DNA from 2 places in the Brevibacillus sp. SIMBA_040 genome. Region 1 is predicted to be linked to the other one. Evidence: riboswitches for the same ligand, from Rfam matches in the RefSeq annotation. Region 1 holds a riboswitch; the other holds the start of a gene.
The links. Region 1 has a riboswitch for S-adenosylmethionine ahead of SB752_RS16505 (sugar ABC transporter substrate-binding protein). Riboswitches for the same ligand answer to the same signal wherever they lie in the genome.
Positions count from the first base shown of each region.

Region 2: another riboswitch for S-adenosylmethionine. It lies ahead of SB752_RS14165 (pyridoxal phosphate-dependent aminotransferase); the one in region 1 lies ahead of SB752_RS16505 (sugar ABC transporter substrate-binding protein).

Region 1 is NZ_JAWRXI010000009.1:104,270-108,694, reverse strand. Features, by position in the region: partial or broken gene SB752_RS16520 (GNAT family N-acetyltransferase) at 4-207, shown strand; gene SB752_RS16515 (hypothetical protein) at 282-758, shown strand; gene SB752_RS16510 (ATP-binding protein) at 748-2,028, opposite strand; SAM riboswitch class I at 2,246-2,372, shown strand; gene SB752_RS16505 (sugar ABC transporter substrate-binding protein) at 2,487-3,500, shown strand; gene SB752_RS16500 (sugar ABC transporter ATP-binding protein) at 3,664-4,425, shown strand, end outside.
Region 2 is NZ_JAWRXI010000007.1:243,363-247,787, forward strand. Features, by position in the region: gene moaC (cyclic pyranopterin monophosphate synthase MoaC) at 1-253, shown strand, start outside; gene SB752_RS14160 (MFS transporter) at 257-1,516, shown strand; SAM riboswitch class I at 1,911-2,038, shown strand; gene SB752_RS14165 (pyridoxal phosphate-dependent aminotransferase) at 2,135-3,316, shown strand; gene SB752_RS14170 (hypothetical protein) at 3,543-4,013, shown strand; gene SB752_RS14175 (aminotransferase-like domain-containing protein) at 4,223-4,425, shown strand, end outside.

The sequences.
Region 1 (4,425 bases):
AAAATGGGGAAAGAAGAGCTGTCTCCCCTCCATTCTGTCATTGCTTTTATGAACGATGAGCCAGTAGGGATCGTATTAAACGGGATTTGGCAGCGTAACGGCAAAAAGGTGGGGTGGAATGGAGGGACAGGAGTTGCTACAGTCTATCGCAAGCAAGGTGTTGGGCAGGCATTGATGGAGGAGACGCTCCGCATTTACGAGGAGCAGGGGGTAGAGCTCGCGGCACTATACGGGAAAATGAAAAAGCGATTTCGTTGTATGAAAAATTGGGGTTCGAGCTGGTGGATCAGTCGATTTTCCTTGAAAAGAAAGGAGTACTTGGTACGCTATGTGGCGACGATTTTCAGTCCCGCTACCGCATTTTGTACGGGATACCTCATGACGTATACCAATTGTCTTTTTGGACGAATCCGGTATGGGACATACAATGGCAAACGATTGAAAACAAAGAAGCGCTCCTCGTCATCGATCGAGAAGAGCGCGTCATTGGATATGCTTTGTATCGACGGCTTTATGAAGAAAACCAAGCTTTGTCGACGATCCTGCTTTTTCATTGTGAGGCCGATCCACAGCGTCAGGATCATGCCGAAATCGTCCGCTATGCACTGGCCCATGCTTTTGCGCCGCTGGATCAGGAATGCCATCGTTTGACTGTAAATTTGCCAGCAGGCAACCGAGCAGTGGCTACGGCATTGCAAGATGCAGGCTTTACCCGGATGGCAGAGCAAGTATGTATGACAAAAGTGCTCAGGCAGTAAGGTTTGTTCCCACTTTTTCGATTGCATGACAAGGAAACGTAATCGTAAACTGGGTCCCGATAAACGGCTCACTTGTTACCTGAACGGTGCCGCCCATTGAATGGATGACATGATAGGAGTAGGTGAGACCTAAACCTGTCCCGCTTGTTTTGGTCGAGAAATAAATAGAGCCAAGGCGTTGGATTTGCCCCGCATCCATGCCAATTCCATTATCAGTGATCATGAGAATAGCGTTTCCTTTTTCAATCAGGATCGATAGTATGACACGTCCATTCTGTACATCCGCGCAAGCCTCGATCGAGTTTTTGACAAAGTTGACCAGCACCTGCTTGATCTCGTCAGGATTGGCGATGATTGTTACAGGCGTATCGTATATTTGTACATCCAGCTCCACATTATGCATGTTGGCAAAAGGAAGCATGACCTCTTGAATGACATGGAGCTGTTCGGATACATTGATCGGCTCAGAGCGCTCCTGTAGAGGCTTGGAGATGGAAAGGTACTCCGTTAATATGGATTCCGTTCGCTTGATTTCATCGAGGCTGATCTTGATGTACTGTTCGGTTTTGGCACGTTCATTAGGACTCTCCTGCATTAAACGCAAAAAGCCCTTTACCGCAGTCAACGGGTTGCGAACTTCATGTGCGAGTGAGGCAGCGACATGGCTCATGGCCTGGATTTTTTCATTTTGGGCGTGGGCAATGAATAGCTCCTTGTCTGCAATTGACTTGCCAAATAATGACATCAGGAGCCAAATGCCTACCGAGTTTTGGACAGGAATGACAAATACATGATAAGCCAGATGTTTTTTCACATAGTCAGGAAAAAAGATAAAGGTCAGGCCGAGCGCAACAGCTGAAAAAACGATTCCAGCCATGAAAGTAAAAAAAGTTTTCTTATGAGTCTTTTGGTATAGCTTATAGATCACGACAGAGAGCAGAAAGGTGCACACGAGCATGAGAAGGGCGACTCCTGTTCCTTCCCCACCCAAATAACACCGATAGATGATAAACTCGATAAGCAGAATCAGTGCCGTCTGCATGCCTCCATAAACAAGTCCAAAAAACATAATGACATAACGTATATCAAAAATGATGCCGTCAACAACGCTGGACGCAAACGTCATGGCAAGAAAAAGGCTGATCGAGCTGGTTATGAGAATAAAGGCTTTGCTGTAATTTTGGAGCTTGTCTCGGTAATATATGTTGTACAAAACAAACGGAGTAAGAGCAAAGAAGAGCTGTAGAATCACTTCTTTTAGTAGGCTCATTGGACATCCCCATACCAGACTGTTTAGGTTATGTATCTGTTCAAAATATTTCGACAAGACACAACACAAATCCTCTATTTCTTTGGTCATGCTTCTTATTTAGAAAACTTGGCTACACCAAGCCTCGATCTTGTTCAAAACACCCAGTTGACAGATGGGTAATGGAAGGATTATAGTCTGTATATACTAATACAAAACGTTTTGAATATAATAACAACTCTTATCCAGAGAAGGCTGAGGGAATGGCCCTATGAAGCCCGGCAACCTAGCATGTGAGACGTTACTTAACTCTTGCAAGCCAAGGTGCTAACTCCAACAGGTAGATGCTACCTGACAGATAAGAGGCGGGAATCTTGTCGATTGAAGCCTCTTTCATCTGTTGAAAGAGGCTTTTTTGGTTGCTTTCGCACATAGCTTTAGGCGGAAAAAGGGAGACAGAAAAAAGGGGGATCATGGAGATGAAAAAGAAATTAGGATTGGTAAGCTCAGTAGTATTGGCACTGTCGGTAGTGCTGACAGCATGCGGTAGTGGTGGTGCAACAGGTGGCGCAGGCGGAGCGGGTGGCGACAATGCGAAAAAGATCGCACTCATCATGCGCCAAAACGTAGGTACGTTCTCTGCGCAGTACATCAATGGCGTAAAAACAGAGGTAGAGAAAAACGGCGGACAATTGACTGTATTCAACGCGGATACAGACCTGTCGAAAATGGCTTCCAATCTGGATGCAGCGGTAAACCAGCACTTTGATGGAATCTTGATCGACCACGGTACAGCAGAAGCATTGCAGCAAGGTACGCAAAAAGCAATCGACAAGAAAATTCCGGTTGTCCTCTTCGACACCGATATTAAATTGCCAGGTGTGCCAGTAGTAGAGCAGGATGATAACAAGCTGGCAGAGCTGAGTCTGGAGCAGCTGGCAGCAGATAACAACGGCAAAGGAAACATCGTGAAAATCTGGGTAGCCGGTTTTGCCCCAATGGAAAAACGCCAAGTCACGTATGATGCTTTCCTCAAAAAGTACCCGGATATCAAGGAAATTGCTGCTTTTGGTTCAGCAACCAACAATACAGCCTTGGACACGCAAACACAGATGGAAGCGATCTTGAAAAAGTACCCGAACAAGGGCGATATCACAGCTGTATGGGCAGCGTGGGATGAATTTGCCAAAGGTGCTACTCGTGCCATCCAGCAGGCAGGTCGCAACGAAATCAAGGTATATGCCATCGACTTGAGCGATGAGGATTTGCAACTGATCCAGGAGGCAAACTCTCCATGGGCAGCGACCGCAGCAGTTGACCCATCGAATATCGGACGCATCCATGCGCAAACTGTTTTCCAAAAGATCAAGGGCGAGCAAGTACCTGAAAGTGTGAAGCTGAATCCTGTACTGGTGAAGCAATCTGACTTGCCAAAGGATAAAAAAGTAACGATGGGTGATCTGTCCCAATACGTAAGCGAGTGGGGCAAGTAAAAACTGTTACGTGCGTCAGCGAGCGAAAGCAGCCGTGCTCGCATCTGGCATTACCACGATAAAACGATCCTCTAAAACGCGGTCGCTCCCGGGTGAGTTGACCGCTATAGAGGTTTTTTTTTCACGAAGAGCTAACTTTTTTTGAATCGGGGAGGTGCAGCGCATGTCTACCTTACAAATGAAAGGCATTGTAAAGCAGTTTTCTAGCATTCCGGCGCTTCGGTCGGTGCAGTTTGAAGTGAAAGCTGGCGAGGTTCACGCGCTGCTAGGAGCGAATGGGGCAGGGAAAAGCACATTGATGAAGATTCTTACAGGCGCCTATCAGGCGGATGGAGGATCTATTTCCATCGACGGCAAAGAGGTGACGATACAATCTCCGCAAGACGCCAAGGCGCTGGGTATTCAGTGTGTCTATCAGGAGGTCGATACCGCACTCGTCCCTTATTTAAGCGTAGCTGAAAATATTTTGCTGGATCAGCTTGTATCCTCGAAAAAAAAGGGATTCCTCAACTGGCAGAGCTTGTACGCCGAATCGGAAAAGATTTTGCAGGGCTTCGGGTTTTCTATCCCTGTGAAAATGCTGGTGGAGCAATGTACCCTGTCAGAAAAGCAGCTGATCCTGATTGCGCGCGCTACTGTGCAAAAAGCAAAATACGTCATTTTCGACGAACCGACCGCTCCACTCAGCACAAAGGAAAGCGAGCGGCTGTTTCAAATCATCGCGCAGCTAAAAAGCGCCGGAGTAGGGATTATCTACATTTCCCACCGTCTGCCAGAGATTTTTGAAATCTGTGATCGGATCACGATTATGCGAGATGGTCAGGGCGTCATTACGACAGAGACAGCGGCGGCGAGCATGGACGAAGTGATCTCGCACATGCTGGGCAAAAGCTTTTCCGAGGAGTTCCCAAAAGTGGAGGTGCCG
Region 2 (4,425 bases), on a different contig from region 1:
CCATCCACTGCCACTTACTGGTATTGATATCCGTTTTTCGTTTGCAGATGAAACGACGCTTGAAGTCGAAGCATCTGTAAAAACCACCGGGAAAACAGGCGTGGAGATGGAAGCGCTGACTGCTGTCAGTGTGGCAGCCCTAACTGTATATGACATGTGTAAGGCAATGGACAAAGGAATGGTAATTGGACCTACAAGCCTCCTCAAAAAGACAGGCGGAAAAAGCGGCGACTTCATGCGAGGAGAGAAGTAACTCATGAAAGAGAAATGGGAATCCTATCCGAGCAGCATTCGGCTATTGGCGATTGCTGCCGTCATTTTCTCTACAGGAATGGCATGTATATGGCCGCTTGTAACGATCTATATTCACGATTTCTTAGGAAAGCCGCTTACTGTTGCCGGCTTTTTGTTGCTTTTGAATCAAGGGGCTTTTCTGGTTGGCAGCCTGGTTGGCGGGATGCTGTTTGACCGTTGGGGGAAAATGAGAACGATCATTTTGTCCTCCGCAGGAATCATTCTGATGTCGGTTTGCTTGGGCTTGACCCATGATTTTACGATCTACACGATTTTGTTCTTATTAAATGGACTTTTTTACGGGACATTGTCTCCGGTTATTAATGCACTAGCTGTTGTCATGTGGCCAGAGGGAGGCCGCAAAGGAATCAACATGATTTATGTGGCGCTCAATGCCGGGGTAGCTGCCGGGGCTGCTTTGGGCGGTATTCTGGCGAGCGTGTCGTTTGCCTGGACTTTCTTCGGAAATGCCTTCGCCCAAATTATCGTACTTGCCATGTTTGCCTTTATTTTGCCGCAGCATGTAAAAGCGATGGCTGTGAAAGCGAAGAACAAGGAAGAGCAGCTTACACAGGGTGCTGACAAGACAGGAATGAAAACTCCACCCACTCAGCCGGCGAAAAGGGTTGCCTGGGGAGCGCTTGTCATGCTCTGTGGGGGACTGTTGATCAGCTGGATCGTGTATGTCCAATGGACGACTGTCCTGTCCGCATATATGCAGTCACTAGGTATTTCCCTACGCCAATATAGCCTCTTGTGGACAATTAACGGAGGTTTGATTTTGTTCGGTCAGCCGTTGATCGCGTGGGTCATTCGTCGTTATGCTCGAACACTCAAGGCTCAAATGCTGCTCGGCTCGTATGTATTTGTTCTGTCGATGCTCATCTTGTCGCAAACGACGTCATACGCTGGATTTGTTGCTGCGATGTTCGTTATGACACTGGGCGAAATGCTCGTATGGCCAGCGGTTCCAGCTGTAGCTGCCAAGTTCACACCAGAAGGGCAGGAAGGCTTCATCCAAGGTCTTGTCTCAGGTACAGGCTCCGCAGGACGTATGCTTGGCCCACTCCTCGGTGCCTTCATCTTTCAAAACTTCCAGGCCCAGGGACTGCTGTACATCATGGCTGGTTTGGCACTGTTATCCGTCGTATTCTTTGCTTTCCACAGCTCTTTCCAAAAACGCAGTCACCAGATTCCAGTACAAACCGCAGAAAAAATGTAATTCTTCTTTTTTTATAATGAAAAGGCGCCACGCGCGTCTTTTTTGTTTTTTCCAAACAGGGGAAAACACGCCAGCTGTCGTGAGGAAAACGGAGAAAATGCGAGGATCTTTGGGATACATCCCAAGCGGAGTGAAAAAAGCGAAACACGCCCTTAAGCGTCCACCTTTGAGATGCCTCAGCGAATCCACGACTTTGGACGCGGTTTCGCTTTTTTCACGGAGCTGAGCAGTAACGCCCCCAGCAAGTATCCCAAGAATCCGGAGCATTTTCTCCGTTTTCCTCCCCACCACCACAGCTCAATAAAGTGCTTTTCCCCAGCGCCCCCAGGTGTCTTGACACAAAACACCCGCTCAAGTAATATAAAATTGCTAAAACATTATATTCCGTGTGCTTTACTTATAAAGAGAGGCGGAGGGACTGGCCCTATGAAGCCCGGCAGCGGATCTGTTTTCATATCGATTCAGGTTGAAGAAAACAGATGCTGTGCCAATTCCAGCAGGATCTTTCCTGACAGATAAGGACGTGACGAAGCTGATCTACCCCTTTTCTGTAAAGAAGGAGGGGTTTTTTTGCAGTGTAGAATCATGCAGTACCCGACAGAAAGGAAATGAAGAACGATGCGCATCCAACCCTCCGACATGATTGATCGGTTGCCGACCCAGTTTTTCGCTACCTTGGTAGCAAAGGTAAACAAGGTCATTGCTGCTGGTCATGACGTTATCAACCTAGGACAAGGCAATCCTGACTTGCCGACACCGCCCCATATTATTGAGGAATTGCAGGCCCAGGCAGCTCAGCCGCTTCATCACAAATATCCGCCATTTTCTGGTCGAGTGGAGCTGAAGCAGGCAGTTGCACACTGGTACAAGCAAGAGTTTGACGTCGATCTCGATCCGGAAGAAGAAGTAGCGATTCTGTTCGGTAGCAAAACCGGGCTTGTAGAGATTTGCCAGGTGCTGATGAACAAAGGGGACGTAGCTCTGGTGCCAGACCCGGGTTATCCTGATTACTGGTCAGGTGTAGCCGTTGTCGATGGTCGGATGGTCATGATGCCGCTCACAGCGGAAAATCAATTTCTTCCAGATTACAGCAAGCTATCCCAAGCGGATTTGGAGCGGGCCAAGCTGATGTTTCTGAACTACCCGAACAATCCGACTGCGGTGAATGCACCGTACGAATTTTATGAAGATACGGTTCGTTTTGCTCGTAAAAACGAAATTGTTGTTTGCCATGATTTTGCCTATGGAGCAATCAGCTTTGACGGTAAAAAACCGGTCAGTTTCATGCAGGTTCCAGGGGCAAAGGAAGTGGGCGTGGAGTTTTATACACTGTCCAAAACTTACAATATGGCTGGGTGGCGCGTAGGCGCGATGGTTGGAAATCGTGAGCTCGTTCGTTTGATCAATTTGATTCAAGACCATTATTTTGTGAGTTTGTTCGGAGCTGTCCAAATGGCTGCTGCACGAGCCATGACTGGTTCGCAGCAGTGTGTCCGCGACCTGGTGGCTGTATACGAGGGTAGGCGCAATGCGCTTTATTCCAACCTGCATCGCATCGGCTGGCAAGCACAGCCATCCCAAGGCTCGTTTTTTGCATGGCTGCCAATCCCAAGCGGCTTTACCTCCGTCCAGTTTTCCGATATGTTACTGGAAAAAGCGCATGTCGTTGTAGCTCCGGGGGATGGCTTTGGGCCGACGGGCGAAGGCTACGTTCGTGCGGCGCTGCTATCGGATGAACAGCGACTGGCTGAGGCCGTAAAGCGTATTGAAAAATTGGGCTTGTTTACCCCCAAAAAATAGGTGTTTGCAAAGGATCAGACCACATATGCTGGTAAGCAGCAGGTCTGGTCTTTTTTTTGCGATGAAAACGGAAAAGTGGGCAAGAATAGTGGTGAGCGAAAAAAGTAGGGGTAATTATCAATAAAAATCATTCTCAGCGTTGACAGATAATGATTTTCATTATACGATGTTAATGATAATTAGTCTCAACAAATTACTTGTCATTTATGCAAAGCAGGAGGGTAACATGCGCTATCAGATTAACGGTTACACGGATATGTATACGGTGATCGCCAACGAGCGTAAGGTAGGCGGAGCCATTGAAGCGGGCCAGGTTCGGCTACGCACAGGTGAGGTCTTTGCCAATGCTGTTCTCACTCGTATGGAAATGTCAGGTGCGCATTTTTGCTCGATCGGTTTTGTGACGGAAGAAGGACAGCGACTCATTGTTCACGTAAATGATATCAGCATGATTGCTGATGCGCGTCACGTAAATGTGTGTGAGCTGACCAACGATTGTATGCGAGCTGAAAAAACAACAGATCGCCTGAAGCGTCTAAAGCGCCTCTGTGAATTGAATGAAGGCAGCTGTACACCAACGTTCCAAGAGGAAGCATTGCTTTTGGCAGAGGACATTGGTGTAGAAGAAGCGCTGAAGCATGTGGACCTCTCATTCTTGCCACAGGTAGAAAAAGCGCGTGTCTTCCGTATCGCGTAGATACTTTGATGAATACATAGACCCCTTTCCTTTTTACGGAAAGGGGTTTTTTGCGCCTGTTTGAAGCAGGAATCGTGGTATAAAACCACCAATCGAGCGAACAATCGCTCGACATAGTCAAAACCTATCTCCCCATAGCTAGCGAGGATTGGACATTGTTTAATGACAGTGATAAAACAAATATAGGCAAAATCAAGGGGGAACGGAACATGGAGTACAAATTTTCAAAATCGGTAGAAGCATTATCCTCTTCGGCGGTCCGGGAAATCTTGAAGCTGACCCAAGGCAATCAAGTGCTCTCACTGGCTGGAGGCTTACCAGCGGAGGACTCTTTTCCCATCGCAGAAATGCGTGAAGCCTTTGTCCGATCATTTGATCTCGGAGCAAAAGCTCTTCAATATGGCTTAACAGA